Regions from separate parts of the Paenibacillus sp. AK002 genome, predicted to be linked through region 3. Evidence: riboswitches for the same ligand, from Rfam matches in the RefSeq annotation. Region 3 holds a riboswitch; each other region holds the start of a gene.
What was found. Region 3 has a riboswitch for ZMP and ZTP ahead of purT (phosphoribosylglycinamide formyltransferase 2). Riboswitches for the same ligand answer to the same signal wherever they lie in the genome.

Region 1 (10,191 bases), 160 kb from region 3:
ACGCGCTTCTTTGGCAGCTTTACCTACCGAGATGAGCATGACCGGCACATAACGTTCCTTCTCCATACCAAATGCTTCTGCAATTCGGGATTTGTCGTATCCGCCGATAGGGTTCGTGTCATATCCACGGGCACGGGCAGCAAGCATAAGCTGCATGGAAACCAAGCCGCTATCGATAAGGATCATTTCGCGGAAAGCCTGTGCCGGAATACGTCCGAACAGATCGGTATAGTTCGCCATCAGCTGATCTTTTATCTCTTGCGGCAGATAACCGCGTTCCACAGCAGTGCCCATAATTTCATTCGCATTGTCGAATGCATTCATATCTCCAAATACCGCAATGACTGCCGAAGAAGTTGAAACTTGTGTTTTGTTCCCTGGTGCAAGCTCTTCAAGCGTCGCTTTTCCTTCCGGGCTATCAACGACAAGAAATCTCCAAGGCTGAAGATTAACGGATGACGGGGCCAAAGTCGCTTCTTCCAAAATTTCAGTCATCTCTTCACGGCTGATTTTGACCGATGGGTCGTATACCCGCACAGAGCGGCGGGAAGTAATAATTTCTTTATAATCATTGTTTAGGGTCGTTACAGACATGATATTCTCTCCTTTAATCTCTATAAGTTAATCGGTCTTACTTGGATGTTTCATCCGTTGAATCTGGCTGTTCAGCTTCTGCAAAGCATGAACAAGCGCAAGTCGTTCTGATTCCGTGAGGTCTGCCTGCAGTTCCTCCATAAATCGATCTTTCTCCGCCTTAAACGCTGCTACTTTACTTTTGCCCACATCAGTTAGCTGAACCAACGTAATCCGGTTGTCATTCTCGCATCTCGTCCGCAGAAGCAATCCTTCCGCTTCCAGCTGTTGAACATGACGGGTCACCGCAGCCGGATCGATAGACACTGCCTTCTGGAGATCCGACTGGCTAATTTCGCCGCCGGTCAGTTTGCAGAGGAGTTCCAGCCGATTGGGACTAACACCGGCACATCGTTCAAACCGAGTCGCAATGTGCTTATTCAGATGCATGAGCAAGTACAGCAGGTCTTGTGTATGGCATGTAGAGATGATAAAGACCTCCTTCAATTCATTGACTCGTCAATGGTTGATGGGTCAATCATATATGTTTATTTTCTGAAAATCAAGTCTTTTGTATAAAAAAGCGAATCGATTCCAGAGGTCCTTAAATAATCTGAATCCTGGGAGAGCCCAAGAATTCTGAATCGCATTTGATGTATAATAGGTAGTAGATTCCCAATTCATAGAATGGATGAAAGATTCGTTTTCATTGAGAATGTAATGCTGACGCATGAACAACATAAATCAGGAGGACACGATTATGGCAAAAGCAAAAGTTCCAAAGCGACCCACTAGGGATGAGTTTGTACTGGAAGAGCTCGGAAATCAGCTAACGGAAGCTTATCAGGAGGAATCGGTCATCGTACTGACGGTCTGGGGATGGGAAGAGGCGGTCCGCGGACAAATCGATCTGATGGACTCCCGCACAGGGAAGGTGCATATGAAACAGAACGGCGTCATTACGAAGGTTCCTTTTATGGATATTATGGAAGTGAATTATCCCAGGGACTAATCATAAGCGAACCGAAAAAAAGGAGATCCCTGGGGATCTCCTTTTCTTTTTTCATATCGCTGCATACATTCAACTGTCACTGCACCACGCCGCTGAGCAAGTCCTCCCACTCCTGGACAATGCGCGTTTTATCCAGGCGATGGCCGATTAACGTAAGATAGCCGCGCTGCAGCTTCAGCGTGCTGGGCTCGATGGCAAGCTGTGAACCTGCCCACTGAACCAGGGAGGGACCCGTGGAGAGCTGAATATATCCTTTGGCCCGTAGCAGGCCGGAGCCGCGTGTGGCGAGAAAGGTTTCGATGAGGCTGATCTCAAGCGGGAAAGGGGCTGGAGCCGATAGAGTCAAGGTATCCAGGCCGGTATAGGAATGGCTGCCATGCCCGGCCTCCTCTCCGTGACCATGACGATGCTCATGATGAATGAAAGCTCCTTCATGGTCGCGGCGCCCCAGCTTGCTCCGATCTTCTTCGCTGGTCGAAGCGCTGCCTTGCAGGCGATCCGCAGGACTCCTTTGCCGGTTCGAAGAATGAGATGAATGACTATGATTCTCCGTTGGCTCTAGCTGAAGGGCCGCAAACATTTCATGCTCATCCAAACGGCTGTAGTCGGTTACGGACAGGCTTGCCGTCGTATTTATTTTTCTAATGGAGGTAATGACTTTATTGATCTGTTTCTCTTCGCATTCTCCCGCCTTGTTCAGGATGATCCGGTCCGCGAAGCTGATTTGTCCCCGAAGGGTGCGGACCAGTTCGCGACTGGATGCAAAGAAGCTGTTGTACTCGAGAAATTTGCTGCAGTCGGCCAAGGCGATTTTACCCCGGATCGATATTCGATCCACCAGTGACGGATCCTGCAAATCCTCAAGAATCTGTTCAGGATTCGCCACTCCGGTCGTCTCGATGAAGACGAGATCAGGCTTCCGATCTAACAGGCTTTTCAGGGCTTGCCCCAGCTCGTCTCGTTTGGTGCAGCAGATGCAGCCGTCAAGCAGCTTCTCGATCGGAAGATCAGGCATTTCACCGGATAGGATATCGCCATCCACGTCCTGTTCGCCCATCTCATTCATCAGGACGGCGGTCCTCCATTGCCGTTTGGCGGCATACGCCAGCAGCCTGAGCAGCAGCGTGGTTTTGCCGCTCCCCAAAAAACCGCTAATCAGCACGACGGGTATCTTGTTCATTGTTGATCTCCTCCTTGGTCTCGATATCATTCGAATACAGTTCATCAAACTCTGCGACAGAGTCCGGATTCGTAAAAATGTAAGGGGATGACGGCTGTTCGATCGGCTGAATCCGTTCCGCTTGAATCTGCAGCGATTCCTTACCGTCCACGGTGGTGACCTGGATCGTGCCATCGATCTGAACCCACGCGTCATTCGCGAACGACGAAGCATTCGCGGCGCGCACCATGACCCCGAACGGGACGGCGTCTGCCGTGCAGCACATTACGAGGAAGCGGCTGACGGCGAAGGTGTCTTCGTTCATATGTCCATCGCGGAAAACAAATCCTTGGACGGTGATGGCCTTCCCTTGAAAATGCTGTTTGTAAATATCCATGGCCCCTACGGTCTCCGAGAAAATGTCCGGCTCCACTCGGATGACGGGTAAGGTATATAAGCGCTTGGCCAGCTCCGCGAACTCCACGCTGTAGATGTCTTTGGGAACAAAACGCTCGTTCAGCGCGATGTCCTCCGCTGCCGTCTGGTCATCATTCGTTCCATGCTTCTCCATGCCCGAAACGGCGGGAGCATTCCGCTCCTCGGTTTTACGGCGAACATCGGGGTTCGGATAGGTGTAGATCATGCCTTTTTTGGCCGCCATATCGCTGCCGAGGGCTTGGTCCGGCAGGAGCAGGCCGAACAGCAGCGGCACCGTGAATAACCCGTAAACCGATATGTTTTTGATCAGTCCGCTGGGCAGGGGGTGCTCGCAATCGCACACCTCGCCGGAAGCTCCCGCAAGGGCGTGCCACAGCATGCCGAAAGCTATGAACAACAGCGGCACGGGACAGAGCAGAAGCAGGGTCTGCATATGGGGAGCCAAGTAATAGTCCAGCGAATTTGATGCGTTTAGATGCATGATATAGGCGGCAAGAGCTGCGATTAGCAGCGACCGCAGTATATAGTGGCTTCGCAGGCTCAAACTGGGCTTCACGTCCCGAACACCTCCAATCTCAAGTGGATATCCGAAGGCATAACAGCCTGAAGGTAGCGTTATTCCATCCGTTTTTGTGTATTGCCACTCCAGTTTGTTTACTACGCCTAACCGCCGAATAGCGCGTCGACGGCTACAGAGCCGATAAAGACAAGGGTAATCACCAGCAGGCTTAAGCCGATCACGAATTTGGTCTTGAAGGTAGCCGACAGCATGAGCAGGCTTTTGAAATCCAGCATCGGTCCGAGGACCAGGAAGGAAACCAGCGGGCCGACGGTAAAGGTGTGCGTGAATGCCGATGCCACGAAGGCGTCCGATGTTGAGCAAAGGGACAGGATGAAGGCAAAGCCCATCATGAACAGATAGGAGGCGGCAGGACCGTTCCCCAGAGCCAGCAGCTCCTCCCTCGGAATGAAGGATTGGATGCAGGCCGTGAGGAAAGCGCCCAGGACTAAATATTTGCACATCTCGATCAGCTCGTCTCCGGCGTGGACAAACATGCTTCTCCAGGTTTTGGGATGCTCATGCAACAAACGTTCCCCCTTGCTGGAGCCCTGTTCGGCGAACTCTTGAAAGGAACGCTTCAGGGGGCTGCTTCTTGAAAAAACATAGACGAGCAAACCCGTCGTCACCGCGACTGCAAAAGCCAGTCCCATTCGTCCGATCGTCACTTCGGGATGCGAACGGAAGGCCATGATCGTTGATGCGAATACAATGGGATTCAGAATAGGACCGCTGAGGATAAAGGTGACGGCGATATAGGCGGGCATACCTTTCAGCATCAACCTGCGAACGACCGGGATCATCCCGCATTCGCAGATGGGAAACAGGATGCCGAGCATGGAAGCGCCCAGGACGCCGACCACCGGATTCTTCGGCGTGAGACGCCGCACCCATTGCTCTTGTACGAACAGCTGCAGAAGGGACGACAGCAGCACTCCAAGCAGAATAAAAGGAAGTGCCTCAAGGAAGATGCCCGTAAAGACGGTTTTAACCTGCTGTAGGTCTTGGCTGGATATGGGGTTTAAGTCCCTCTGCAGCCATATCGTCAAGACCGGAATCACGAATACAAGCGGCAGTATAAAGGGCAGCATTTTGAAGATCGCCGGATATCTCATCAAGGCCTCCTGGAGCGAATTGTTCTTAGGACATTCTATGCTTGTACCATCGGCAACATACGTGATTTCAGACAATAAATCAAAAACTTTACGATTAAAGGGCGGCCGCATAGCCGGTGGCGCGAAGTCCAAAGTCGTGATATATTAAAAAAAGTTATCCGTGTGTTACTGGCGTAGCTTGGGTTACCAAGAGGGAGCACATGGGATCATATGCCGTACGCCTGGGCAAGAGGTAAGGAGACGTTCGAGTCGCCTTGCCTCTTTATGTTTTTTAATACAATGGCGAAGGAGCGGATTAGCATGAGTAAGGAACCCGTAATTTTGGATGGAAAAAAAGTATCCGATGATATCAAGGCAAAGCTGGCGGTGAAGGTACAGGAATTGAAACAGCAAGGGGTAACCCCTTGTCTGGCAACGATTCTGGTTGGCGATGATCCTGCCTCGGCAACCTATGTGCGGATGAAGGGAAATGCGTGCGAGCGGCTTGGCATCATATCCAAGAAAGTAGTGCTGGAGACATCGACAACGACGGAGGAGCTGATCGCCGCGATTCAAGCACTGAACGAGGATCCGAACGTCCACGGTATTCTGCTTCAGCACCCGGTACCGCATCATATCGATGAGCGGGAGGCTTTTGATGCCATCGACATGAAAAAAGACGTGGATGGAGTAACCACGCTCGGGTTCTCGCAAAATGCGTTTGGTTTCGCCGATTACCCTTCATGTACGCCGGCGGCGATTATCGCGATTATGGACTATTACAGCCTGCCGATCGAAGGGAAGCATGCGGTGGTGGTCGGACGCAGTCCGATTTTGGGCAAGCCGGTATCGATGATGCTGCTCAATCGCAACGCCACGGTTACGATCTGCCATTCGAGAACGAAGAACCTTGGGGAGATTGTGTCCCAAGCGGACATTGTGGTTGCGGCCGTAGGCAAGCCTAATTTCATTCAAGGGGACTGGATCAAGCCGGGTGCCGTCGTGTTGGACGCCGGTTACAATAAAGGAAATATCGGGGACTGCGATTACGAAGCCTGCGCCAAGGCGGCATCCGCAATCACGCCGGTACCGGCGGGCGTTGGCCCCGTGACGATAGCGACATTGTTGAAGCATACCGTCGAATCGGCCGAGCGAACCGTCCAAGCCTAGGGGAATGCACTTGACCATTTATATGTGAATTAAGGGTGCGCCCGTGAATTATCCCCTTCAAATCGCTGCGTGACCATGCAAAAGTCTGTGACGTGGAAGAGATAGGCCTCTGCCTATAGGCTTGGAACCCGCATTTCACGGACCCCTGGACGTCATGGTATAGTTAGGAATAAGCGAAATACGAAGGGGAGAGATTCATGTTTATACGAATCATGGCCTGTTGTGCGGGACAACAGGGAACTGCAGAGAATGATCCGTTCGACGCAGCGCTGCTAACGGTTCCGGAGATCTTGGCATGAAGAACACGATCGCCGATATTGCCCACAAAGCCGGAGTTGCCAAAAGCACGGTCTCCCGTTTCTTGAACGGAGGATCCGTCAGTCATGCGACACGCCGCAAGATTGAACAGGTTATTCAGGAAACCGGCTATATCCCGAATTCTTTTGCGCAAAGCCTCAAAGCGAAAAAAACGAGCATGATCGGCACCATTATGCCGCGTCTGGACTCCTTCTCCGCATCGCAGACTGTCGCCGGCATGGACGAAGAATTAAGAAAACACGGATATCAGCTTCTGATCATCAACGCAAGCCAGGATTTATCCAGGGAGATCGAAGCGCTGTATGATCTCGCCAGACAAAAAATATCAGGCATTATTCTGTTCGCCACGCAGGTGACGGAAACCCATCTTGCCGCGATTCAAGAGATCGGCATTCCGGTCATTCTGCTCGGACAACAGCATAACCATGTCCACAGCATGATCTATAACGATTATGCCGCAGGCTATGACATGGGCCGGTACGTGCTGTCGATGGGACATCGTCAAATTGCCTATATCGGGGTGACGGAAAAGGACGTAGCCGTCGGAGTCAAGCGGAAGGAAGGGTTCCTCAAAGCGGTAAGCGAGTATGATGAGGCGGAAGCGGTTCTCTACGAGAGTGGATTCAAGATGTCGGATGGTGTTAAGACGGCATGCTCCCTTTTTGAGTTGAACCAAACATTGCCAACGGCCGTGGTCTGCGCCACGGACAACATAGCGCTGGGCGTGATGAAAGCGGCGCACATGAAAGGCATCTCTATTCCCGACGAACTTTCCGTTACCGGATTTGGCGGTTACGACGTAACCGAGGTGATTCATCCCGGGTTAACAACGGTGAAATATGGATATTTCCAAGCGGGCCACCTCGCGGCACAGCATATTATGAAGCTGGTCAACGACGAGCCAGTGGATTTCCTGACGGTCATGAATTGCGAGATGATTCATCGGGAAAGCGTTGACAATCTGAATTAGGTATTTTATACTTCAAATAACGGAACCGGTTCCAATCCGAGTGCTTGCTTGGTATTGGAACTGAGTTCATTATTTTTACCTATGATTGGAACCGGTTCCACCGCAGTTGAATTTATTCGCGTGCACGCGCAGCATGATCTGTTTGATTTTTCGGCAAGACCATTTATAAGGAGAAGAGATATGGACAGAGAACTGAAATACCGACGCCTGGATCAGGCTTCTCCCGAAGAGCTTTCCTCCTTAAGGAAGAAAGTGCGATTAAGCGAATGGAGGCAGAAATTTCACGTACAGCCCATCATGGGCCTGATGAATGATCCCAATGGATTTTCTTATTACAACGGAGAGTATCACTTGTTTTACCAATGGTTTCCTCTGGGCACGTTTCACGGCTTGAAATACTGGTACCATACTTCCTCGAAAGACCTGGTGTTTTGGCAGAACCAAGGCATCGCTATTGAACCCGGTCACCCGCATGATGCTTATGGCGCTTATTCGGGCAGCGGTATCGTGAAAGACGGCAAACTATGCCTAATGTATACCGGGAATGCCCGGGATGAGAAATGGAACAGGCAATCGTATCAATGCATGGCTGTGATGGACCGCGACGGATCCATCACGAAGCTCGATAAGCCGCTGATTGACCATGTGCCGGACGGATATACCGAACACTTCCGGGATCCGAAAGTATGGCAAGACAAAGACAAGTACCGGTTCGTCATCGGTGCCCAAAGGGTTAATCAGACAGGTGCGGCTGTCGTCTATGAATCCTCGGATCTGTTGGTTTGGGAATTCAAGGGGGAGATACAAACCCGTCTTGAGCATTTCGGCTATATGTGGGAATGCCCCGACTATTTTGAATTGGAAGGCCAGGGCGTGCTACTGTTTTCCCCGCAAGGGCTGCTTCCGGAGGACGATCATTTTCGAAACATTTACCAATCCGGCTATATTTCAGGCAAGCCGCTCAATAGGGATACGCTGGAGTTTGATCACGGTCCTTTTTGCGAGCTGGACAGAGGGTTTGATTTCTACGCGCCGCAGACCATGCTGGATGAGAAAGACCGGCGCATCATGGTGGGCTGGATGGGTTTGCCGGATATCGGGTATCCCACCGATTCGCATGGCTGGGCCCATTGTTTGACGCTTCCGCGTATGCTTACGTTCCGTGAAGGCAGGCTGATTCAACAGCCGGTTCCCGAGCTTCAGGCGCTCCGCGATCATGCCGCTCAGGCAGAGGATACGCTTCACAGCGAAGTGAAGACTTACGAGGGGGTTCAAGGAACCGCATTCGAAATGGTATGCGAGTTCCAAGCCATCGAGGCGGACGTCGTTGGCATTGAATTTCGGGCTGGCGAAGGGGAACGAACCGTTATTCGATATGAATCCGGCAAACGGAAGGTTACGCTGGATCGCTCTTCTTCGGGTGCAACGATTGTCAGTGATTACGGAGCGGAACGATCCTGTATGCTGCCAACCGAAAGAAATTCGATCAAATTTCATCTGTTCGTGGACATTTCTTCGGTCGAGCTGTTCATCAACGATGGCGAAGAGGTGTTTACAAGCAGAATTTTTCCGAAGTGGAACAGCCGAAACATTCGATTTTTCGTACAGAACGGCAGTGCCGGCTTGAAGGTCGAGAAATGGGATCTGACCGAAGCCGTAAAAGATAAAGAAGGGGCTGAATGAACATGGCAGCGGATAATCGGGAAATCGCAAGGCAGGTAGTGGAAGCCATTGGCGGCAGGGAGAACATCGCTTCCTTTGCCCATTGTGCCACCAGACTGAGAATCATGGTTCATGATCAGAAGAAGATTGACCAGAAGAAGGTCGAGCAGATCGACAAGGTCAAAGGAGCCTTTTTCAACTCCGGGCAATACCAGATCATTTTCGGAACAGGAACCGTCAATCAGATTTTTGAAGCGGTCGAATCCCTTGGAATGGAGAGCACAAGCAAGGAAGAACTGAAATCTCAGGCGAAAAAGTCGGGGAATCCGTTTCAGCGGGCGATTCGTACATTCGGTGACGTGTTTGTGCCGATTATCCCGGTATTGGTCGCCACTGGCTTGTTCATGGGATTACGGGGGCTGCTGACCCAGGATACCGTGCTTGCCTGGTTCGGTGCGACGCCGGATGATATCTCGGCTAATTTCCTGCTCTTCACCCAGGTACTGACGGATACGGCTTTCGCTTTCTTGCCGGCCTTGGTGGCTTGGTCCGCATTCAGGGTGTTCGGAGGCAGCCCCGTGCTGGGTATCGTCCTGGGATTGATGTTGGTTAACCCGGCTCTTCCTAACGCGTACAGCGTGGCGAACGGTTCGGCTGAGGCACTCATGATCTTTGATTTCATTCCGGTTGTCGGGTATCAGGGCTCGGTCCTGCCGGCATTCTTCATTGGACTGCTGGGCGCGAAATTCGAGAGATTTTTGCGAAAACGCATTCCTGACGCCATCGATCTGATCGTTACGCCGTTTCTAACCTTGCTCGTTATGATAACCCTCGGCCTGTTTGCGATCGGCCCCGTGTTCCACTCCCTGGAAGAGGTGGTTCTGAACGCGACGACGTTCCTACTGGAGCTGCCGTTCGGTATCGCAGGTTTGGTCATCGGTTTCTTTAACCAGATCATTGTGGTCACCGGCGTGCATCATATTTTCAACTTCCTGGAGATCCAACTGCTTGAGAAGACAGGGAGCAATCCGTTCAATGCGATCGTGACCAGCGCCATGGCAGCGCAGGGTGCAGCTTGTCTGGCTGTCGGACTCAAGACGAGAAATAAAAAGCTCAAGGCATTATCCCTGCCATCGGCATTCTCCGCCTTGCTGGGAATCTCCGAGCCGGCGATCTTCGGGGTCAACCTCCGTTACGTCAGACCGTTTGTTATCGCCTTGATCGGCGGCGGCGTGG
Region 2 (10,191 bases), 2.4 Mb from region 3:
TCATCCAGAGCAGCAACGTAAATATCCACGTCCGGATGGACGTCATGCACGGCCTTTACGCCTTCCGGCGCAGCCACGAGATTCATCATCTTGATCTGGGTGCAGCCGCGCTTCTTCAGCACGTCGATCGCAGCGATGGCCGATCCGCCCGTTGCCAGCATCGGATCGATGACGATCAATTCCCGCTCCGTCACGTCGGTTGGAAGCTTCGTATAATACTCCACGGGCTGAAGCGTTTCGGGGTCGCGGAACAATCCGACATGCCCTACCTTGGCAGCGGGAAGCAGCTTGACCACGCCGTCCAGCATGCCAAGACCCGCACGCAGGATCGGCACGAGGCCGAGCATCCGGCCGGAAATGACTTTCCCTTGGGTTTCGGCTACCGGCGTTTGAACAGATATCGATTCAAGAGGAACCTCCCGCGTAATTTCATAAGCCATCAAAGTCGCGACTTCGTCTACCAATTCGCGAAAGTCTTTTGTGTTAGTCCGCATATCGCGTATAAATGTAAGTTTGTGTTGAATCAACGGGTGATCACAAATCACCAATTTTCCCATGTCTGGTCCCTCCGGTTTGAATGCAAATGTTATTTCAATATGGGCGTAAATACTTGTGAGCTCCATAAATCCTGTCTATTATATCATTCCCTCTAGTCAATTGACACCTGCACGAGTCATGTTTATTTCCGTGAGTTTTGACCTTATAACCGGATCTTCGTCAGCCCTGCACCTAGGTTTTCCATTTTCGCCTATATTGATCCTCACCGCGAAGCGACCCGACCGGGAGCATGCGAGCATTAGCAATCTGGCCAGAATGTGACAGCTCCTAAAAGAGGACCCCACCTTCAGGTGGGGTCCTCTTATCATAGGCCTCTTATGCTGACGAAACTGTGATTAATATTTCATTTCGGCATAAAGAGGATACTGATCCGTAAGCTCAGCCACCAAACGGCCCGCTTTTTCCAGCGTCGCCTCGTCTTTAGGCTGCTTCAGGGTCATGGCAATAATCTTCGCGATTTTCACCATCGCCTGCTCATCCATGCCGCGGGAGGTTACCGCCGGCGTACCGATACGGATACCGCTCGTGACGAACGGGCTCGTCGGATCAAACGGGATGGCGTTCTTGTTGACGGTAATTCCAATGGAATCCAGCACCTTCTCTGCGTCTTTGCCGGTGATGTCCAGATTGCGGGTATCGACCAGCATCAGATGGTTATCGGTTCCGCCGGAAACGATGTTCAGTCCTTCCTCGATCAGGGTGTCAGCCAGCACTTTCGCGTTCTTCACGACGTTCTCTGCATACGTCTTGAAGGATGGATCCAATGCTTCGCCAAGTGCCACGGCTTTGGAAGCAATGACATGCATGAGCGGTCCGCCCTGGGAGCCTGGGAATACCGCTTTGTCGATCGCCTGCGCCCATGCATTCTTGCACAGAATCATGCCGCCGCGAGGGCCGCGAAGGGTCTTGTGCGTCGTGGTGGTTACGAAATGGGCATGCGGAACCGGATTCGGGTGAAGACCCGCGGCAACGAGACCGGCAATATGAGCCATATCGACCATGAACAATGCGCCTACGTCGTTCGCGATGGCAGCAAGCTTCTCGAAATCAATGATGCGAGGATATGCACTTGCACCCGCCACGATCAGACGAGGACGGTGTTTGAAAGCCGCTTTGCGGACTTCGTCGTAATCGATAAGGAACGTATCTTCCTGCACGCCGTACGCAACGAAATTGTACAGAAGGCCTGACGCGTTAACCGGGCTTCCGTGAGTCAAATGGCCGCCGTGGGCCAGGTTCATGCCGAGCACGGTATCTCCAGGCTTGAGCGCAGCCAAATACACCGCCATGTTCGCTTGGGCGCCGGAGTGCGGCTGAACGTTGGCATGCTCGGCACCGAACAATTCCTTCGCGCGGTCACGGGCGATATCCTCCACGATATCCACACGCTCACAGCCGCCGTAATAACGCTTGCCAGGGTAGCCTTCCGCATATTTATTCGTCAGCACCGTCCCCATGGCTTCCATAACCGCTTCGCTGACGATGTTCTCGGAGGCAATCAGCTCAATGTTGCTGCGTTGACGCTTCAGTTCCAAATCCATCGCTTCCAATACAGCCGGGTCATTCTTCCGCAAATGTTCCATCATGTTCATATCCTCCCATAATCAATCGTTATTTTCTCTTGCCAAGTCAAGACTACAAGTTTACCTAATGACTAAAGCGGGCTCTCATTCGAATCAATCGCACAGCGTGAAATCATCCCGCTGCTCGAGTCTGTACACGGCGCGTTCTCCGCCGATCAGCTTCGGCCGGGTGTAAGCCGCCGTTACGCGCGCATCGCCGATATAACGCTCGCTCGGCCTGAACGGAACCGCCACTCTCCGCAAATGCATGCCGATCAGCGTCTCGCCGATATCGACACCCGCATGGGCCTCAATGGATTCCGCAAGGCAGGGCTCCTTCATACTCCGATACGCCGCCGAGGCCATGGAGCCTCCCGCCCCTGGAATCGGTACAGCCGCCACTTCCGTCAGGCGCAGCTCTTCGAGCAGTCCCCGCTCCATGACAAGCGCCCGGTTCAAATGCTCACAGCATTGATAGGCTACAGCGAAGCCGAATTCCGCTTGAACCTCGGCAATGCCCTGAAGAAGCTGCTGCGCCGTTTCAAGAGCGCCGCCTGTGCCGATCCGGCGTCCGACCACTTCACTGGTGCTGGCTCCGATGACCAGCACCTTGCCCGGTCCTAAGGCTGAAGCTTCGGCCAGTTCGCGGACGATCCGCGCCGTCTGTTCGCTCAAGGAAACCTTGGAGATATCCGTCATGTCACAGTCCTCCCGATGATTTTTTTCACAGAAGATGCTTCATTCCATACGCAATAACCGCAGCAGCTTTACGCGTTGACCTATCGCGATTCGCTCTTCAGGTAACGCTCCTCGATGGCCTTGATCTTGTTCACGCGGCCGACATGGCGTTCGCCCTGGCTGAAATCCGTTGTCAGCCATGCGCTGACGATCTCGGCAGCAAGCCCGGGACCGACGACGCGCTCGCCCAGCGCAATCACGTTGCTGTCATTATGCTCACGCGTGGCTTTGGCCGAAAACACATCATGCGTCAGCGCGCAGCGGATGCCCGGCACCTTGTTGGCGGCAATGCTCATGCCGATTCCCGTTCCGCAGATCAGAATGCCCCGATCCGCTTCACCCGAGACCACCTTCTCGCACACCGGAAGCGCGTAATCGGGATAATCCACGGAATCGGAACAGCCGCAGCCAAGATCCTCCACCTCGTGTCCAAGACCCCGAATGACCTCCACGATCTCCTCTTTCAGACGAATGCCGGCATGATCGGTACCCAATGCAATTTTCATCTATGAAAAACCCCCTCGAATGTTCGCTTTTGCGTTTTAGCTTGTTTCATTATAACCCAAACTCCACGCAAAAGACGAAAAAAGAGCAGTCGGCGCACGTATTGTGCTCCAAATGCTCTTTGCCCAGGCGACCGGCCGTATATTCCGATGCTCCATCGTGGTTTCATCCACTTCGTCGCCAGTTACATCGGATTCATGTTTTTCACCTTCATCTTAAAGCAATACCCTGCGAAAGGCAAGCGGCTTTTTTAGCCAGATTGAGCCTGGATCCAGATTTACTCTTCGCTTCCGTCGAAGCCGATCCTATTTATGCTGATCCGCTTCCAGCTTGTCCAACAGACGGAAGAGCGCCGTCCGAATCTCCGCCGCCGTCGCCTCGTATTCCTCCCGCGAGCCGCCGAAGGGATCGGAGATATCGAAGCTCGGAATTCGCTGGCGCAGCTCGATCAGACGCTCCCGGTCGCGGTCGCTGACATCGCGGCCCAGCGATCTGGCCAGCTCGAGCGTTGCGTACAGGCTGTCCTGCTCCCGCAGATCATCCAGCACCCGCCGGTCATCCTCCACAAATTCCTTCAGCGTGTGCATCTTGTCGGCGGCATGCGGGAACTGCCGAATCGCATACTGCTTATGCGACTGGGTCAGCGTCAGAATCAGGTCTGCCCATTCCACCAGATTCGCGGTCAGCGGCTTAGATACCAAGCGATCTTGAATATCCTGGTCCCGCAGTATCGATTCCGCATGACGGGATACCGGCATGCCGTCTACGGCCGAGACGCCGGCGGATTGCGTTTCCAGCGGAATGCCCCGCTGTTTGGCGAGCTTGCGCAGCATTCCTTCCGCCATCGGACTGCGGCAGGTATTCCCCGTGCAGACAAACAATATATTTTTCACGGTCCCGTACCTCCCCGTTGTAGGTTGTTTTGGGATTATTGTAACAAATATTGCGTCAAAAGATAAACATCACGCCAAAGATGATCAAAATCAGTCCGCCCAGCATTTCGCCGTACTCTCCCAGCTTGTTGCTCACCTGACGGCCGAGCAGCAGGCCGAGAATGGACAGCAAACCGCCCACGACGCCGAAGGAGATCACGATCAGCAGCACATCATCCACGAACATCCCGAGCGAAACGCCTACCGAGAAGGAGTCGATGCTGACGCTTAGCGAAAACAACAGCATGCCCAAGAACGCGGTAGGATGAATGCGCTGACCTTCCCCGCCCCGCCAAGCATTATACAGCATATGCCCGCCCAGCAGGAGGAGCAGCCCGCCTGCCGCAAACCCTGTGACGTGCCCCAGCAGCATGCCTACATAGCGGCCGGCAAACAAGCCGGCCAGCGGCATAAGCATGTGAAACAACGCGATCATGAAGCTGATGCCCAGCATATGGCCTAAACGCATGCCGCCTCTCATTCCGACTCCGATACCAAGCGAAAATGCGTCTAGCCCGAGTGCAACCGCCATCAGCAGAATCGCCGCAAGCTGTCCCGATTGGACAGACGCCTCCAACATCCCCATTCCCCCAAGTCCCATGGTCTTGTACACCATATGCGGACAAGGGGGAAATCATGCTAAAACCGTTCAATCGGCATCTTCATGGACGTGGATGATGTGATGTCCCGCGGCCTTCAGCAGCCGGTTCATGACGGCTGCGCCAAGCCCCTGGTCCGGGCACGCTTCGGCCAGGATGAAGGTCGCGCCTTCTTCATCGAAGCGGCGCAGGCCGGCGTACAGCCGGCGGGCCGCTTCCTCCGGCACGGCCAGGCTGCCGAGCGAGACGGCAACGTCCGCAGCGTAGTGACCGATGTGCTCGTCGAACGACAGCACGCCGGTCACCTCACCGCGCCGGGCCGCCGCCTCGAGCTCGGCCGCGATGCGTGCCGACACCGTATCGGCACGCGGGCCCTGCACCACGCACATCGCACCCTTCGGTGCGTAGTGCGTGTACTTCATGCCCGGCGAGCGCGGCGCCGGGCTCTCCGCCTCCCCGGCGGCGCGCTGCAGCGCCGGGTCCTGACGCACGCTTGCCGCCACCGCGGCAAGCTGCTCGGCCGTGACGCCGCCCGGGCGGAGCACCGTGACGGCACCGTCATCGCCGACCTGCACCACCGTCGACTCGACGCCCACCCCGGCCGGGCCGCCGTCGAGCACGCCGTCGATCGCCCCCGCCAGATCCTCCAGCACATGGCTGGCCAGCGTCGGGCTTGGCCGGCCGGAGCGATTCGCGCTCGGTGCGGCAAGCGGACAACCGGCGGCGCTGATCAGAGCCAGCGCCACGCGGTGATCCGGCATCCGCACGGCAACCGTATCGAGTCCGGCCGTCACGCGAGGCGATACGGCGCCCGGTTTCACGGGCAGCACCAGCGACAGCGGTCCGGGCCAGAACGACGCCATCAGCGCCCGTTCCGTCTCGTTCACCTGCTGGACCAAGCCGTCAAGCTGAGCCAGCTCCGAGATGTGCACGATCAATGGATTGTCCGACGGCCGACCTTTGGCGGCGAAGATGCGCTCGACCGCCTCCGTATTGCCGGCGTCAGCACCAAGTCCGTACACCGTTTCCGTCGGAAAAGCCACCGTACCGCCCTGTGCAAGCACCTGGCCTGCTTCGTGCAGCGCCTGCTTCGCTTCCTTCTCCGACCCGAGGCCCTCCTTGGAGAGGGAGCTCGAGACATGCCACAGTTTGGTTGGTTTCGATGCAGCATTCCGGGAGCCTTGTTCCCGCTGCAAATTGCGTTCCTTGTCATTCCCGTTCTGTTCCATACCTATCCCAAGCTTTCTGTATATGAAATATATAAACATCCAAACGCGTTTTGCCTATACTCCAAAAGAAAAAGCGCTTCTCGTTCTTCAGTCCCGTGCCGGTTCCCATGGAAACCGGTCGCGCCAAAGAGAAAGCACTCTTCTAGAGGTTGTTCAAAAATTCCGCTTTTGATAAGAAAACCCCTCATCGAAGCCACTTCAAGGATGAGCGACCGCGATGCATAGGTAGGTTTTCTTGCGATATAGAATTTCATCAACTCCGTTGATAACTTATAAATCCTATATCTAACACGAAGCGAATCAGGAACCAGCTCGGCATCGAATCTTGAATTCAGCCGGGCCTAAGCAGATGCTTTCGAAGTTATGTTTCCTCCGGAAACATCTTAGGTGCTCACGTACCCAAAACGTACGCTCCACTCCTGACGTCCCTAGCTTCATCCAACTGAAGCGTTTTGAAAAAACGCACATCGGAAGCATTAGCTTCGGTGCTGAAAATAACCTTTTTTGAACACGTACTTCTTCATCCAAGTTTATCATACCCTGTCCGTATTGGAAATCCATACGCGGGATCATCCTAGAACAAGCTTGCCACCCAATTCCAGAGGCCCAGAAACATATCCCACAGGAAGAAACGGACCTCCGGCTCGCTTTCGCTTGCCTTCTTCGGCGCTTCCTCCGGAGAAGCGTCACCCGCATCGGCGGACACCGTTTGGATACCCGTCTCTACAGGCTGGGCTGCCGCATCCCCGCTGCCGCCGTCGATGAAGCAAAGCGGCGGGAACAGGACGCACCACCAGTTTTGTCCTTGGCCTTCGCCTAACGTAATCCGCAGCGCATCATAATCGCCCGCCGGATACACCGTGCCCCCGTACAATTTGGTCGGGAACGGCACGACGCCAAGTTCTACATGGTAATTGTAAGTGATTCCTCTTTTTCTCAGCTCTTCACCCACCAGCTGACGGATTTCCGGAAGATGCTGCCGGGTTAATGCCTTGGCGTCTTCCAGGCTTTGCGGGTTCTCCAGCTGCAGGACCCAAAGCTGCATTTGCTCAACGACCGCGTCACGAATCTCTCTTTTGACGAGCTGATCGGACGGGTTATCTGAATTCGCGAGAATGCGAAGCCGTATCGATTCTTGAGGGATCGGACCGCCGACAACGGAAGCATCGATCTGCTGTCCCTCCCAAGCCATGATGACCATAAACATGCAGGATAAGAGCACAACCATTTTTTTTACGATAATACGGAGGGTTTCACTATAATTTTTCATCTCGGACAACCGCCTCTCTATGAACGAAACTCTATGATGCTATCAGTATGTCCGCCTGAAAAAGATATAAACGTGGAATCTAGCAAATCGAAAAAAATTCATAGATTGGCGCATCACAACTTTGACAAAAAAAAGATGCCGTCCCCATGGGAACGGCATCTTCTCATATAAATGACGATTCGGTTTTGGTTATATTCATAATAACTGCACCCAGACCGCGGCGAAGTTCCACCCGACCATCATCTAAGCCTGCTGCTTAGCGGCCGCCGGGCGATAAGCATGCGGATCCGGCATATCTTCCTCCACTTCCTGACCATGCAGCTTGACGCTCATGGCGACCCCGAGACTCGCCATACTAATCACAAGGGACGTCCCCCCGTAACTGATAAAGGGCAGCGTAATCCCCGTCAGCGGCATCAAGCCGATAAACATCCCGATATTCTCGAAGATCTGATATAAAAACATGGCCACGATTCCTATGATTAGAAACGGCCCCGCACGCTCCCTGGATTCCAGGGAGATCAGGATCAGCCGATGGATCAGGATGAAATATAACAGAAGCAGGACGGAGGAACCGATAAAACCGAACTCCTCGGCAATCTGTACGAAGATGGAGTCGGAGTACGCATAAGGCACCCGGCCCGACTGGATCGACGACCCCTGCATGTAACCCTCGCCGCTCATCCCGCCGGAGGCGATGGCGAGCTTCGCATTCGTTGTATGATAGCTGGCCTTGGCGGTCGCTTTCTCCGGATACAGCCACGGATCAATCCGTTCCACCCAGTGCGGCTTCAGTATTTTCGATTCCAGCAGTTCATCATGATAATGAATGTAAGCCTGGGCGCCGCCGAAGGCCACTCCTGCCACCAGCACAAGCCCGATCAGCGCGTGGGAGAACTTGACGTTCCCGATCCAGAGCAGCCCCAGCAAAATGATGACATAGCTAAGCGCGTTCCCCAGGTCATTCTGAGCCATGACGAGCACGAAAGGCACGAACGCCAACAGTCCGATCGGAACGACGTCCTTCCAGAAGGACAGCAGCGGTTTGTTTTTTCGCACCAATACAAAAGAAAGAAATATGATCAGGATCAGCTTGAACAATTCAGCAGGCTGTATACTTAAACTGCCAATGTAAATCCAGCCTTGGGCGCCGTTAATATCCTTACCGATAAACATCACGAGGACCAGCACGGCTAAACCGCCTAAGTATATATATTTGGCATATTTAATCAATAACCGGTAATCCAGCAGGCTAATTCCGAAAAAAGCCATGAAGCCGACAATGTAAAAAGCAATCATGCGAATATGAGAGCCTTCGAACTTGGTGTCGACGGTCGTGCTGTATATGGACGTAATGCTGATACCCATCATCAAAACCAGTACGAAAACAATAACGTAATCCATCTTCTTGAATTTCTGAAGCATGCTTTGATCCCCCTGTGCCCGGAGACACGAACCCCCGGTTTGCCTATACAGGCATATAACGATTATTCGAAAAGAAAGTTTGCCTTGGCCTTTTGATATTCATCATTCCATAAACCCAAATCTGAAGGTGGCATTACGGTCAAGATTTTCAGGGATCCAGCGATGCAAGCCCCTAATGAATTATTCTAAAAGATTTTCACCGCTAACACAATTCGCGATCCTCTTTCCTGAATACCGGAGAAAAAAACAAAAGAGATGCTGCTTTCGATAGCATCTCTTTTGATTCTAAACTCTAATCACCCGCATTAAGCCTGTTTGGTTGGCGCGGGACGGTATGTTTGCGGATTCGGCATATCCTCCTCCACTTCCTGCCCGTGCAGCTTCACGCTCATGGCAACCCCGAGGCACGCCATATTAATGATGAGCGACGTTCCGCCGTAACTGATGAAGGGCAAGGTGATTCCCGTCAAAGGCATCAAGCCGATAAACATGCCGATGTTCTCAAAGATTTGGTACAGCAGCATGGCCACGATGCCAATGATCAGAAACGGACCCGCTTTTTCCCGGCTTTCCAGCGAAATCAGGATCATCCTGTGAATGAGTATGAAATATAACAGCAGCAGCACGGAAGAGCCGATAAAGCCGTATTCCTCCGCAATTTGCACAAAAATCGAATCCGAATACGTATACGGTACGCGCGAAGATTGCACGGAGCTGCCTTCCAAGTACCCCTCTCCGCTCATGCCGCCTGAAGCAATAGCCAGCTTCGCATTGTTCGTATGATAACTTGCCTTCGCGGTAGCTTTCTCGGGCACCAGCCATGGATCGATCCGTTCCATCCAATGACCGCGGCTCTCCATGAGTTTCGATTCTTTAATTTCATCATGAAAGTGGATATAGGCCTGTGCTCCGCCAAAGGCAATGCCTGCTACCAGCAGCAGCCCGATCAGCGCGTGCGAAAATTTCACGTTGCCGATCCATAACAACCCGAGCAGTATGACAATGTAACTGAGTCCGTTCCCCAAGTCATTCTGAACCATGACGATGGCAAACGGAATGAACGTCAGAAAACCAATCGGTACGATATCCCGCCAGAAAGAGAGCCTCGATTTGTCCTTGCGAATAAGGACATAGGTAATAAATATGATCAATACCAGCTTAAATAATTCGGCAGGCTGAATATCCACGATGCCGAGATTGATCCAGCCCGTGGCATTATTTTTGGTTTGACCGATGAAGGAAGGCAGCAAAAGCGTGATTAACCCTCCGATATAGATGTGCAGCGCATATTTATTCCATATTCGATAATCAATCAAACTAAGTCCGAAAAAAGCCGCGAAGCCGAGGATATAAAATACCGCCATTTTAATATGG
Region 3 (10,191 bases):
ACGTGACAACTGATCCGTTGACCGAACTGCCCAATCCGGCAACATTCGAAAAAGAACTGGCGACGGATTGGAAGGAATGCATTCAGAATCAGGTTTCTCTGGCCTTGTTGATGGTCGATATCGATGATTTCCGGGTGTATAACACGCTTCATGGTTTATACGGCGGGGATTTATGTTTGCAATGGATTGCCGACGCACTGAAAATCATAGGTGAATACTATGGAGCCGCCGTTTCGCGTTACGGCGGCGGAACCTTTATATTGAAGATCAAAGATACCGATCCCGACCGAACCTATGAATTGGCTGAGAAGATACGTCAAGGCGTCCTGGCGCTCAGCATCCCCAAAGACCGCACGGAGGAAGACGGGTTTATGACGGTAAGCGTAGGAGCGGCTTGCCTAACGCCTACCTCCATGCTGAGTCTTACCCATTTGACCGACGAAACGGAGAAAGCCATGCATATTGCCAAGAGCAAGGGGAAGAACAGAGTCACGCTATATGGATATGAAACGGATTGATGTCCGTTGGAACCAAGAGGAAGTTGGAATAATCAAAAGCCTGCAGCTCCATAATGGAGCCGCAGGCTTCTTTGCTGTATTATATTCCTGTACATATGATGCTAAAATGAAGGCTGGAGTTGAACGAGTGGAAGTTGGAGGTGTTACATGACCCGATTGATGCAGCCGCGGAAAGCAGGAAGTAGAAGAAAGCGCGTATTGTTGAGAGTTGTGCTGGGACTGATAGCCATCATGCTGGTTTATTCCGTTAATGTGGGATACACGATTTGGAAATATGCAGGGCGAACGGTGAATATTCCCTCCGATGCAGCGATCGTGCTGGGTGCCGCAGTATGGGAGGGGAAACCTTCGCCTGTGTTTCAGGGGCGCATCGATCATGCGTTATGGCTGTATGATCAACAATACGTAGATAAGCTCATTTTTACAGGAGGACGCGGATCGGAAGATGAAGTGGCCGAATCGGAAGCTGCCAAACAATATGCCATCAAACACGGCGTTCCCAAGAGGGACATCTTGGTAGAGACGACTTCGGCGATCACCGAGCAAAATCTGTATTATGCCGACAAGATAGGTGATGCGGCAGGGCTCTCCTCGTATCTCATCGTGAGCGATCCGCTGCACATGAAGCGGGCGATGGTGATGGCTGAAGATATGGGTCTCGAAGCCAATCCTTCACCCGCGTCACGGAGCGCTTACCAAAGCGTAAGAAGCAAGCTCCCCTTTTTATGCAGAGAAGTCTTTTATTATATCGGTTATCATCTGACTAGACCCTTTCGATAAAAGATCCGATCATGCGCAGTTTGCGTGTTAGTCCAGACTTCCGAGATCGTTGGCAAGCATCTGATGGCTTTCCTTATCCGTTACCTTGTCGAGATAACTTGCCGCTTTTTGCTTGGATGCCAATGCATGCTCCTTGTTCCCCAGAACCAGATAGGCCCGCGCTTCCGCTTCGTATCCGTAACCGATGTAGAAGGGTTCGAGGTTAGCCGATGACCCGATCGTGATGCAGCGCTTGGCGTAATGCAGTGCTTGATCGCCCTGACCCGTTACCGCGTATACTCGGGAGAGCTGCCAATACCCGATGGACAGGTTGCGCTCTGTATGATCCGCCACCCGGCTCCAATGCCAAAAGGAAGCATGACACATGTGAATCATGTTCTCTTCGTCTTCCCGCGTCCGCAGCTTCTTCTCCAAGATATCCCAGACCTGATTGAAGCAGTTTATTGCAAATTGTTTATGTAAGTTTGAATCTTGAATGTCCATGCCTATGTCCTCCGATATATGTACGCATTATAAAGCAGGTAAATGGATCGTAAAGGTTGTCCCATGATCAGGAGTGCTCTCCACGTTCATCGTACCGCCGTGATTATGAATAATATTCTTGGTAATCATGAGACCGAGTCCCGTGCCGGTGTCTTTCGTTGTAAAAAAGGGCTGTCCCAGTGATTGGATCTGATCCTGTGTCATCCCAACTCCTTCATCCTGCACGATAATTTGCACCTCGGGCCCGCTGTGCACAATGTCCAAGGTGATGCTTCCGCCGTGATTCATCGCTTCCATCGCGTTTTTCAGCAGATTGATGAACACTTGCTTGAGCTGGTTGACTTCGCCCTGTACATAGATCGGAACCAGTGGATAATGGGGAATGATCTCTATATTCTTGAGAGCGGCTTGCACCTTCATCAGCGTAATGATCTGATCCAGTATGGCCGACACGTCGATGGGTCCGCTCACGTGGGCGCCCTGCGGTTTGGAGAGCACCAAGAGCTCATTGACGATGAGCTCGATGCGTTTGAGCTCCGATTCGATGATTTCAAAATAAAGCTCGTTGCTGCGTTCCGCGGATCGCAATAGCTTCACGAATCCATTAATCGATGTCAATGGATTTCGAATTTCATGAGCGATGCCGGCGGCCAATTGGCCGGCGGTCGTCAGCTTCTCGGATTGCATCACGCGGTCCTCTTCCATCCGCTGCTCCGTGATGTCCTTGAAGATGCCGACGGCCGCATTCTCGCCTTCATATTGTATGATTAACGTGAATCCCGTGACCATCTTCTCCTGCCCGTCCAGACAGCGTATCAGGTAATCGACGCTTCCGATTTCACCGCTCTCGGCATACGTTGCCCTGCGTTTCATCAATGCGTGATGATATGATGCGTCGACGATCACGTCGGTTGAAATGCCCAGCACGTCACGGGAGTGCATCGCATTGACGAGTCGGATTCCGGCAGAATTAACATAGTGAACAATGCCTTTTTTAGTTATGAGTACGGAGAGAGGGAGCTCTTCCAGCAGCTGCAGAAACGAATTTTCCTTCTCGTTCAGCTTCTGTTCCTTCTGCTCCAGCTGTTTCATGAGCTGTCTCAGCAGCGTTCGATCCTCGAATTGTACCAAGTATCCCTTGGGCTCCTGCTCCGGATCGTGATCAACGCTGCAGCGTGCACTAAGGTATAACTCGCGATCAGACGGATGACGGTAAGCATATTCAACCGGGGGGACGAATGGCTGATGGCCCTGGGCAGCCCTAGCGTTCTGAATCACTCGATTCAATAACCCACGGAGGCTGTTTTCTTCTTGCGGCGCCCCGGCAGTTAACTCCTGCGGCGAGTAACCCAACAGATCACATAGTGCCGAATTGACCTTAAGAATCGTTCCATCTAGCGATACCAAAGCCATACCGATTACAGATTGTTCAAAGGCAAAATCATGATTAGGGGTTGAATAGGGCAGCACTGCAAGTCTCCTTTCAAATTTCTGGGAGGAATTGAATGTACCCATATTATAAGTGGGGCGATTTCATTCATCAATCCTTTAAATTGATAGATCTAAGCAGAATTTCTTTTTTGTGTAAAATGTCAGTATCACCCATCCCATTCTCTGCTGATTGAAAGCATGAGCCCCCTATAGCATCGAATCATCCATTCAAGAATGGCAAGGAAGCGATGCGTTCCGCCACTCTTGAGGAGAAACCTGTTGCGTCCATGATTTAAAGTTTCTCAGCCTTTGAATGCTTGATCCAAAGATAGCTTGAGCTCATCCGTAATGGGGCCCATCGGCAGGCGCAGGGTGTCGGATGAGATAAGGCCTTGCTTGGCAAGCAGCCATTTTAGCGGAGCGGGATTGGATTCTGCGAACAACTGATGAATAACGGGAAGCAGCACTTCAAACTCCTTTTCGGAACGAGAATAATCCCCCTGGACAGCTAATTGATAGACACGAATAAAAGCCTCGGTATTCACATTGGCCGACGCCAAAATGCCCCCCGATGCACCATGACAAAGCATCTCATGAAAGCGGACATCGTCTCCGCATAGAACAGGCTTCGTATCGTATGGAGACAAGCTTCTCATAAGCTCTGTACTCGCAGTGCTGTCCTTCATTCCGATGACACCGGGGATCTCCATGATTCTTCGAATGGCATCGACCGGTAAGGAAATTCCGGTGCGCGAAGGAACTTCGTACAAAATAACCGGTATCCCCACCTCCGCGACGTTGCGGAAATGTTGTATAATGCCCTCAATCGAAGGGCGGCTGTAATACGGCGTGACCACCAATACCGCGTCTGCCCCGATATGTCCTGCCCATTCCGTCCGCTTCATGCTGGAGAACGTATCGTTGGTACCCGTACCAATAATGACCGGCAATTGCCGCCCATCCAGACCTTTTCGCGTTTCCTCCATCACCTGAACGACCTCTTCCCAAGTTACCGTCGGCGCCTCTCCGGTCGTGCCGTTGATGATCAATCCTTGAATGTCATGGGATAACAAATTCTCCAAATAACGATGATAAGACGGAACATCCAATGCGTATTCATATGAAAAGGGAGTGACCACCGGAACATAAATACCTCTCAAATCTTGCGGACTCAACATGATCTTTCCTCCATTTCATGAATTGTGGCTTTACTTTACCATGGGAATCGGGATCGGTGTTATCTATAATAATAGATAGTTATTATCAATATTATTGATGAGGAGAGAGCGATGGAACTGATCTATCTGCAAACCTTCAGGGAGGTTGCTGTTCGAAAGAGCTTTACTAAAGCTGCTGACGAATTGGGTTATGCACAATCCAGCGTTACCACCCAGATTCAGAAGCTGGAGAAGGAATACGGCGTCAAGCTGTTTGAACGGTATGGCAGAGGCCTGCGCCTGACGAAGTCAGGGGAGGAGCTGTTCAAGTATGCTATCCAAATGCTGGATCTGTTCCACCAGTCTAAGGAAAAGCTGACGAAACAAGGCGGGGGCGTCTTATCGATTGGAACGATCGATTCGCTTGCCGCATATTTTCTTCCATCCGTCCTTCATCGGCTAAGACAGGAGCATGAAGATCTTGCCATCCGCTTGCAAACGGATCGTGAAGATAGCATCGTCAGTAAGGTAAGAGAGGGTGAGTACGATCTCGGGCTTATTCTGGAGAACAAACCGGAAGACACTTCATTGAATTGGATCTCGATCCGGGAAGAGCCCCTCCATCTGATTGCCCATCCGGATCATCCGCTTCGCAGGTTGCCCGTCATCGAGCTGGAGCATCTGGCTAATTACGAATGGATTATGACCGAGGATACTTGCAATTACCGGATCATGTTGGAAAAAGTGCTGCGCGCCAGTGGAGCTCCCGTCCGTATTGGTTTGGAATTGGGCAACCCCGAGGCGATCAAAAGATATATCATGTCCGGTACCGGCATCTCACTATTGCCGAGAATGGTAGCAGAGGAGGAAATCAAGAGGGGAGAGCTGGCGATTCTTCCCTTTCAACACCCTGACATTCGACTGGACATCCAGATTGTCATTCATCCTAAGAAATGGCTGTCACACTCGCTTCAGGATATGATCGAAATGTTGAAATCTAAATCTTAAAGACGCAGGCTGATATTGCATTTAACGAAAAGATTCAGTATCATTTATGTAACAATGTATAGGTTTATGTGTGACTGGCGTAGCATGGGGAACCATGAGGGAGCACATGGATGACAACGGCCGTACGCCTGGGCAGAGGTAAGGGAGTTTATTTCCCTTACCTCTTTATTATTTTCTTGGGCTTCTATCGTCTCTGAAACTATGAAAAGGGGATAAAACAACGATGTTCAAAACGAAAAAAATATTGCTGCTGGGATCCGGAGAACTAGGGAAAGAAGTCGTAATTGAAGCACAACGATTGGGTGTCCAAACCGTAGCCGTCGATCGTTATGCCGATGCTCCTGCCATGCACGTTGCCGATCACAGCCATGTGATCGATATGCTGGACGGAGAGAAGCTGCGCGCTATTATTGAGTTGGAAAAGCCGGACCTGATCGTTCCGGAGATTGAAGCGCTGGCTACTTCGGAGCTGGTGAAGCTGGAGGATGAGGGGTATCGGGTGATTCCTACCGCCAGAGCCGCAAAGCTTACGATGGACCGTGAAGGGATCCGCCGGTTGGCATCAGAGGAGTTGGGACTGCCGACTGCGGACTATCGATTTGCCGATACCTATGAGGAATTCAAGCAGGCTGTCCTGGACATGGGTTTTCCGTGCGTGATCAAACCGCTGATGAGCTCCTCCGGCAAAGGTCAGAGCGTGTGCCGTTCTGAAGGGGATATCGAGTCCTGCTGGAACATCGCCATGGAAGGCGGCCGCGTGCAGAACGGAAGAGTGATCATTGAGGAATTCATTTCATTCCAGTCGGAAATCACGCTTCTGACCGTCCGCTCCGTAAATGGAACAAGCTTCTGTGCGCCGATCGGGCATATTCAGGAAAGCGGAGATTATATCGAATCGTGGCAGCCGCACGACATGTCTGAAGCGCAAATCGTGGAGGCTAAATTTATTGCGCGGAAGATTACCGACGAGCTTGGCGGATACGGCTTGTTCGGCGTTGAATTATTTTTGGCCGAGGATAAGGTGTACTTCAGCGAGGTATCCCCGCGTCCGCATGATACTGGGCTGGTTACGCTGGTCACGCAAAATCTATCCGAATTTGCGCTTCATGTCCGTGCCATTCTCGGGTTTCCGATACCAGAGATCGAATTGATCACGCCGGGAGCCAGCCGCCCGCTGAAAGCCGGCCGAGAGCTGGAAGACTACACGATTACAGGCGCCGAGCAAGCGCTGGCCGTTCCGAATACGCAGCTTCGCATGTTCGGCAAACCGGTAACCAAGGCCGGAAGACGAGTAGCAGTCGCGCTGTCAAGCGCCGGCGATGTCGAAGAAGCGCGGTCACGCGCGAAGCTGGCATTGGATAAGCTTGCCGTCGAAGAGGCATAAACATCGGAATTCCATAGGGATATCACATGTCATCATGTTGAAAAGGCCAACCGAAATGACCGGTTGGCCTTTTCGGTTATAGAAAAATCAAGGATCCAAATCGGGTACAAACTCTTCTGATCTCGAGTACTTGCTTTTAGTTTTGATTTCGGGAATAAATAGGGAGAAATTTATGTTCTTTCATGATAAGATACACAAGAATACAAACGACCCTCACCCATTATAATGTTTCCATTCGATGCGATAAGCGCTGCTTGGAGCATAATATTTCAAATAAACCTCTAGAGGAACGTTTATTGACGGCATAGGAGAATCTACATGAGAGACATGACGCAAGGAAGTCCGATCAAGCTGATTATCATGTTTACCATCCCGCTTTTGATCGGTAATATTTTTCAACAATTTTACAACATGGCAGACACCCTTATCGTGGGACGTACCATTGGCGTGAACGCACTTGCAGCCGTTGGCTCGACAGGCAGCATTTTGTTTTTTGTCATCGGCTTTGCCCAAGGCTTGACGGCTGGTTTGTCTATCATAACCGCACAGCGTTTTGGAGCTAAGGATATCGCAGGCGTCCGCAAAAGCGTGGGAACGAGCGTATGGATCAGTCTGGTGTTCACGGTATTCCTCACCATCGTGAGCGTTATATTTACGAGGCCCGTCCTCGTCATGATGAACACCCCTGCCGAGATTTTGGATGATGCGTATTCGTATTTGATCGTCATTAACTGGGGCGTCGGCGCTGCCGTTCTGTTCAATTTGCTGGCTAACCTGCTCCGTGCTCTCGGCGACAGCCGGACCCCGCTTCTCTTCCTGGTCGTTGCAAGCATTCTGAACATCGTGCTCGACCTCTTATTCATTCTTGCATTTAAGATGGGAGTAGCCGGAGCCGGACTTGCCACGGTTATATCGCAGCTGTTCTCTTGCCTGCTCTGTCTGATCTACATTCATAAGAAGGTCCCGCTCCTTCAATTCAAGAATGCCGACTGGTCCATCGATTGGAAATTTATACGCCAGCATATGTGGGTAGGTTTTCCGATGGGCTTCCAAGCCTCCATTATTGCAATCGGAGCCATCATTCTTCAGATCACGCTAAACGGTCTCGGGGCAACAGCCGTTGCGGCTTATACCGCGGCTCAGAAGATTGATATGCTCGCGACGCAGCCGATGAGTTCCTTCGGGATTACAATGGCGACTTTTGCTGCTCAGAACTTCGGAGCGAATCGCATAGATCGGATCAAGCTGGGGGTTAAGCAGTGTATTTGGCTCTCAGGATCATTCAGCATCGCCGTGGGCCTGCTGGTTATATTCGCGGGTCCTGCCGCCGTCAGCCTTTTTGTGGGTCAAGGCCAAGAGGAATTGCTGTCGCTCAGCAGGCTGTATTTCTTATCGAACGGCAGCACCTATCTGCTTCTGTCGCTGCTCTTCATCTACCGCTTCACGCTTCAGGGGCTTGGTCAGAGCTTAATTCCCACTGTGGCGGGCATCATGGAGCTGATCATGCGGGTACTGGCTGCTATCTTCCTGACCGCGCAGATCGGCTTCCTCGGTGCAAGCCTGGCAAATCCGCTGGCTTGGCTGGGCGCCGTCATCCCGCTCGGCATCGCTTACTATCTGAGCATCAAGAGGTTGAGCACGCCGGTAAAACCCGTCTCCGTACCCGTTCAGGCGTAAGGAATGCTGCACAATCGAATTCGGAACGAATCATGACTCCAGGAACAGGGAAACACTGTTTCGCTGGAGTCGTGCATTCGTTCTTTTTTTGTTACAAAAAACATAATGTGGAAGATTCCCAATTTGGGTGCGGCGAGGTAAGATCACTATAGATTCAGTTTGCAACCGAACAGGACAGAAACGGGAGGGGTCGCATTGTATAAAGTGCTGTTAGTGGATGATGAAGCCGATGTGAGAGAAGGCCTCGTTCAGGAAATCCAATGGGAAGCCTGCGGATTCGAGATCAAGGGGACGGCGGAGAACGGAAGAGAGGCCGTGGAGGCTGCGGAGCGGTTGGAGCCGGATGTCGTTATTACCGATATCAGTATGCCCTTTCAGGATGGACTGCAGCTGGCCTCATGGCTAAGGGAGCATCAGCCGCTGTGCAAAATCGTGATTTTGACCGGCTATGACGAATTTGATTACGCCCGCCAAGCGATTACGCTCAGCGTGGATGAGTATTTGCTCAAGCCGTTCTCTGCCGAAAGCTTCATGGAGTTATTAGGCAAGATCAAGGACAAAATCGATATGGAGGTGGCGGAGCGTGAGGACGTGCGCCAATTAAAGGAGCATTACCGGACAAGCCTGCCTTTGCTACGGGAATCGTTCCTGGTTTCGCTGTTAACCCGAAAACTGCCCCGCTCCATCATTGAGGAGAAAACTCGGAATTACGGCCTTCCGCTGAACGGCGCCTGTTATCTCGCCGCGGTGTTGGCTTTATATCCGGCGGCTGAGCATAAGGAGAGTGCTCCATCAAGCTCCCTGCGGCATTCCGGCGATATGGACTTGATGCTGCACGCTATGCTGAACATTGCGAAAGAGCTGATGGATCCCCTTTCTTTTGGAAGCGCATTCATATACCAGGATAGCATCGTGTTCTTGATTACGAATGACGGCTGCGAGGACGAGTCGTGGTTTGGCGACCTGCAGGTGGCACTGGACCGTTTGCTCAAAAGCATTCTTCACTATCTGAAGCTGCCGGTTACGATCGGCGTGGGTTCCAGGGTCCGGACTCTGTCCGATCTTAAGCACTCCTACCAGGATGCGCTGCTGGCGCTGGACTACCGGCTGATTCTCGGTGCAGAGAAAGTCATCTTCATCGATGACGTGGAGAGTCCGAGGCAGGAAGGGATCCGTCTGGACGAATTGCAGGAGCAAGCGCTGATCCGCAATCTTAAGCTCGGAACCGCGGAGGAATTAAGTGAATCGATTACGCACATATTCGATGAGCTGATCGGAGCATCCTGCACGATTCAAGAGGTTCAGATCTATCTCCTGGAAGTCGTAACGGCCATACTTCGAACGGCTAAAGAATCCGGGATCGAGCTTGAGGAGATGTTTGGAGCGGGGTATCAGCTGCATGCCGAGATCTTCAAGTTTTCCGGACTACAGGAGGCTAAAGCTTGGCTTCAGGATGTCAGTTTGGCCATCCGCAAGCAAATCTCCAACTCCAGGCAGCATGCCTATAAAGACATCGTGGAGAAAGCGCTGGAGTACACGCGGGAGCATTACGACGACCCGGATATATCGCTGCAGAAGCTGTGCATGCACCTGCATATCAGCACAGGCTATTTTAGCGGCGTATTCAAAAAAGAGCTCAAAATGACCTATGTGCAGTACTTAATGCAGCTGCGGATGGAAACGGCCAAGGAGCTTTTACGTTCCACCGACCTGAAGGCTTTCGAAATTGCGGAGCGCGTCGGGTTTGCCGATC

Region 1: it holds a riboswitch for ZMP and ZTP, as region 3 does, so the genes downstream of both, M1D70_RS18875 (bifunctional 5,10-methylenetetrahydrofolate dehydrogenase/5,10-methenyltetrahydrofolate cyclohydrolase) here and purT (phosphoribosylglycinamide formyltransferase 2) in region 3, are expected to answer to the same signal.
Region 2: it holds a riboswitch for ZMP and ZTP, as region 3 does, so the genes downstream of both, rpiB (ribose 5-phosphate isomerase B) here and purT (phosphoribosylglycinamide formyltransferase 2) in region 3, are expected to answer to the same signal.

What each region holds. Positions count from the first base shown of each region.
Region 1 is NZ_CP096377.1:4,283,674-4,293,864, reverse strand. It holds gene M1D70_RS18905 (nitroreductase family protein) at 1-594, opposite strand, end outside; gene M1D70_RS18900 (MarR family winged helix-turn-helix transcriptional regulator) at 622-1,080, opposite strand; gene M1D70_RS18895 (YolD-like family protein) at 1,334-1,585, shown strand; gene M1D70_RS18890 (CobW family GTP-binding protein) at 1,662-2,765, opposite strand; gene M1D70_RS18885 (TIGR03943 family putative permease subunit) at 2,737-3,738, opposite strand; gene M1D70_RS18880 (permease) at 3,846-4,856, opposite strand; ZMP/ZTP riboswitch at 5,011-5,090, shown strand; gene M1D70_RS18875 (bifunctional 5,10-methylenetetrahydrofolate dehydrogenase/5,10-methenyltetrahydrofolate cyclohydrolase) at 5,157-6,005, shown strand; gene M1D70_RS18870 (LacI family DNA-binding transcriptional regulator) at 6,301-7,293, shown strand; gene M1D70_RS18865 (glycoside hydrolase family 32 protein) at 7,474-8,976, shown strand; gene M1D70_RS18860 (sucrose-specific PTS transporter subunit IIBC) at 8,973-10,191, shown strand, end outside.
Region 2 is NZ_CP096377.1:6,480,802-6,490,992, forward strand. It holds gene upp (uracil phosphoribosyltransferase) at 1-557, opposite strand, end outside; gene M1D70_RS29305 (serine hydroxymethyltransferase) at 894-2,144, opposite strand; gene M1D70_RS29310 (TIGR01440 family protein) at 2,235-2,819, opposite strand; gene rpiB (ribose 5-phosphate isomerase B) at 2,900-3,364, opposite strand; ZMP/ZTP riboswitch at 3,479-3,560, opposite strand; gene M1D70_RS29320 (low molecular weight protein arginine phosphatase) at 3,668-4,255, opposite strand; gene M1D70_RS29325 (manganese efflux pump MntP) at 4,311-4,874, opposite strand; gene M1D70_RS29330 (L-threonylcarbamoyladenylate synthase) at 4,944-6,122, opposite strand; gene spoIIR (stage II sporulation protein R) at 6,697-7,392, opposite strand; gene M1D70_RS29340 (FtsW/RodA/SpoVE family cell cycle protein) at 7,636-8,817, opposite strand; gene M1D70_RS29345 (FtsW/RodA/SpoVE family cell cycle protein) at 9,123-10,191, opposite strand, start outside.
Region 3 is NZ_CP096377.1:4,124,224-4,134,414, reverse strand. It holds gene M1D70_RS18115 (diguanylate cyclase domain-containing protein) at 1-518, shown strand, start outside; gene M1D70_RS18110 (YdcF family protein) at 666-1,298, shown strand; gene M1D70_RS18105 (hypothetical protein) at 1,326-1,781, opposite strand; gene M1D70_RS18100 (ATP-binding protein) at 1,809-3,251, opposite strand; gene dapA (4-hydroxy-tetrahydrodipicolinate synthase) at 3,515-4,390, opposite strand; gene M1D70_RS18090 (LysR family transcriptional regulator) at 4,502-5,377, shown strand; ZMP/ZTP riboswitch at 5,438-5,518, shown strand; gene purT (phosphoribosylglycinamide formyltransferase 2) at 5,601-6,761, shown strand; gene M1D70_RS18080 (MATE family efflux transporter) at 7,080-8,438, shown strand; gene M1D70_RS18075 (response regulator) at 8,634-10,191, shown strand, end outside.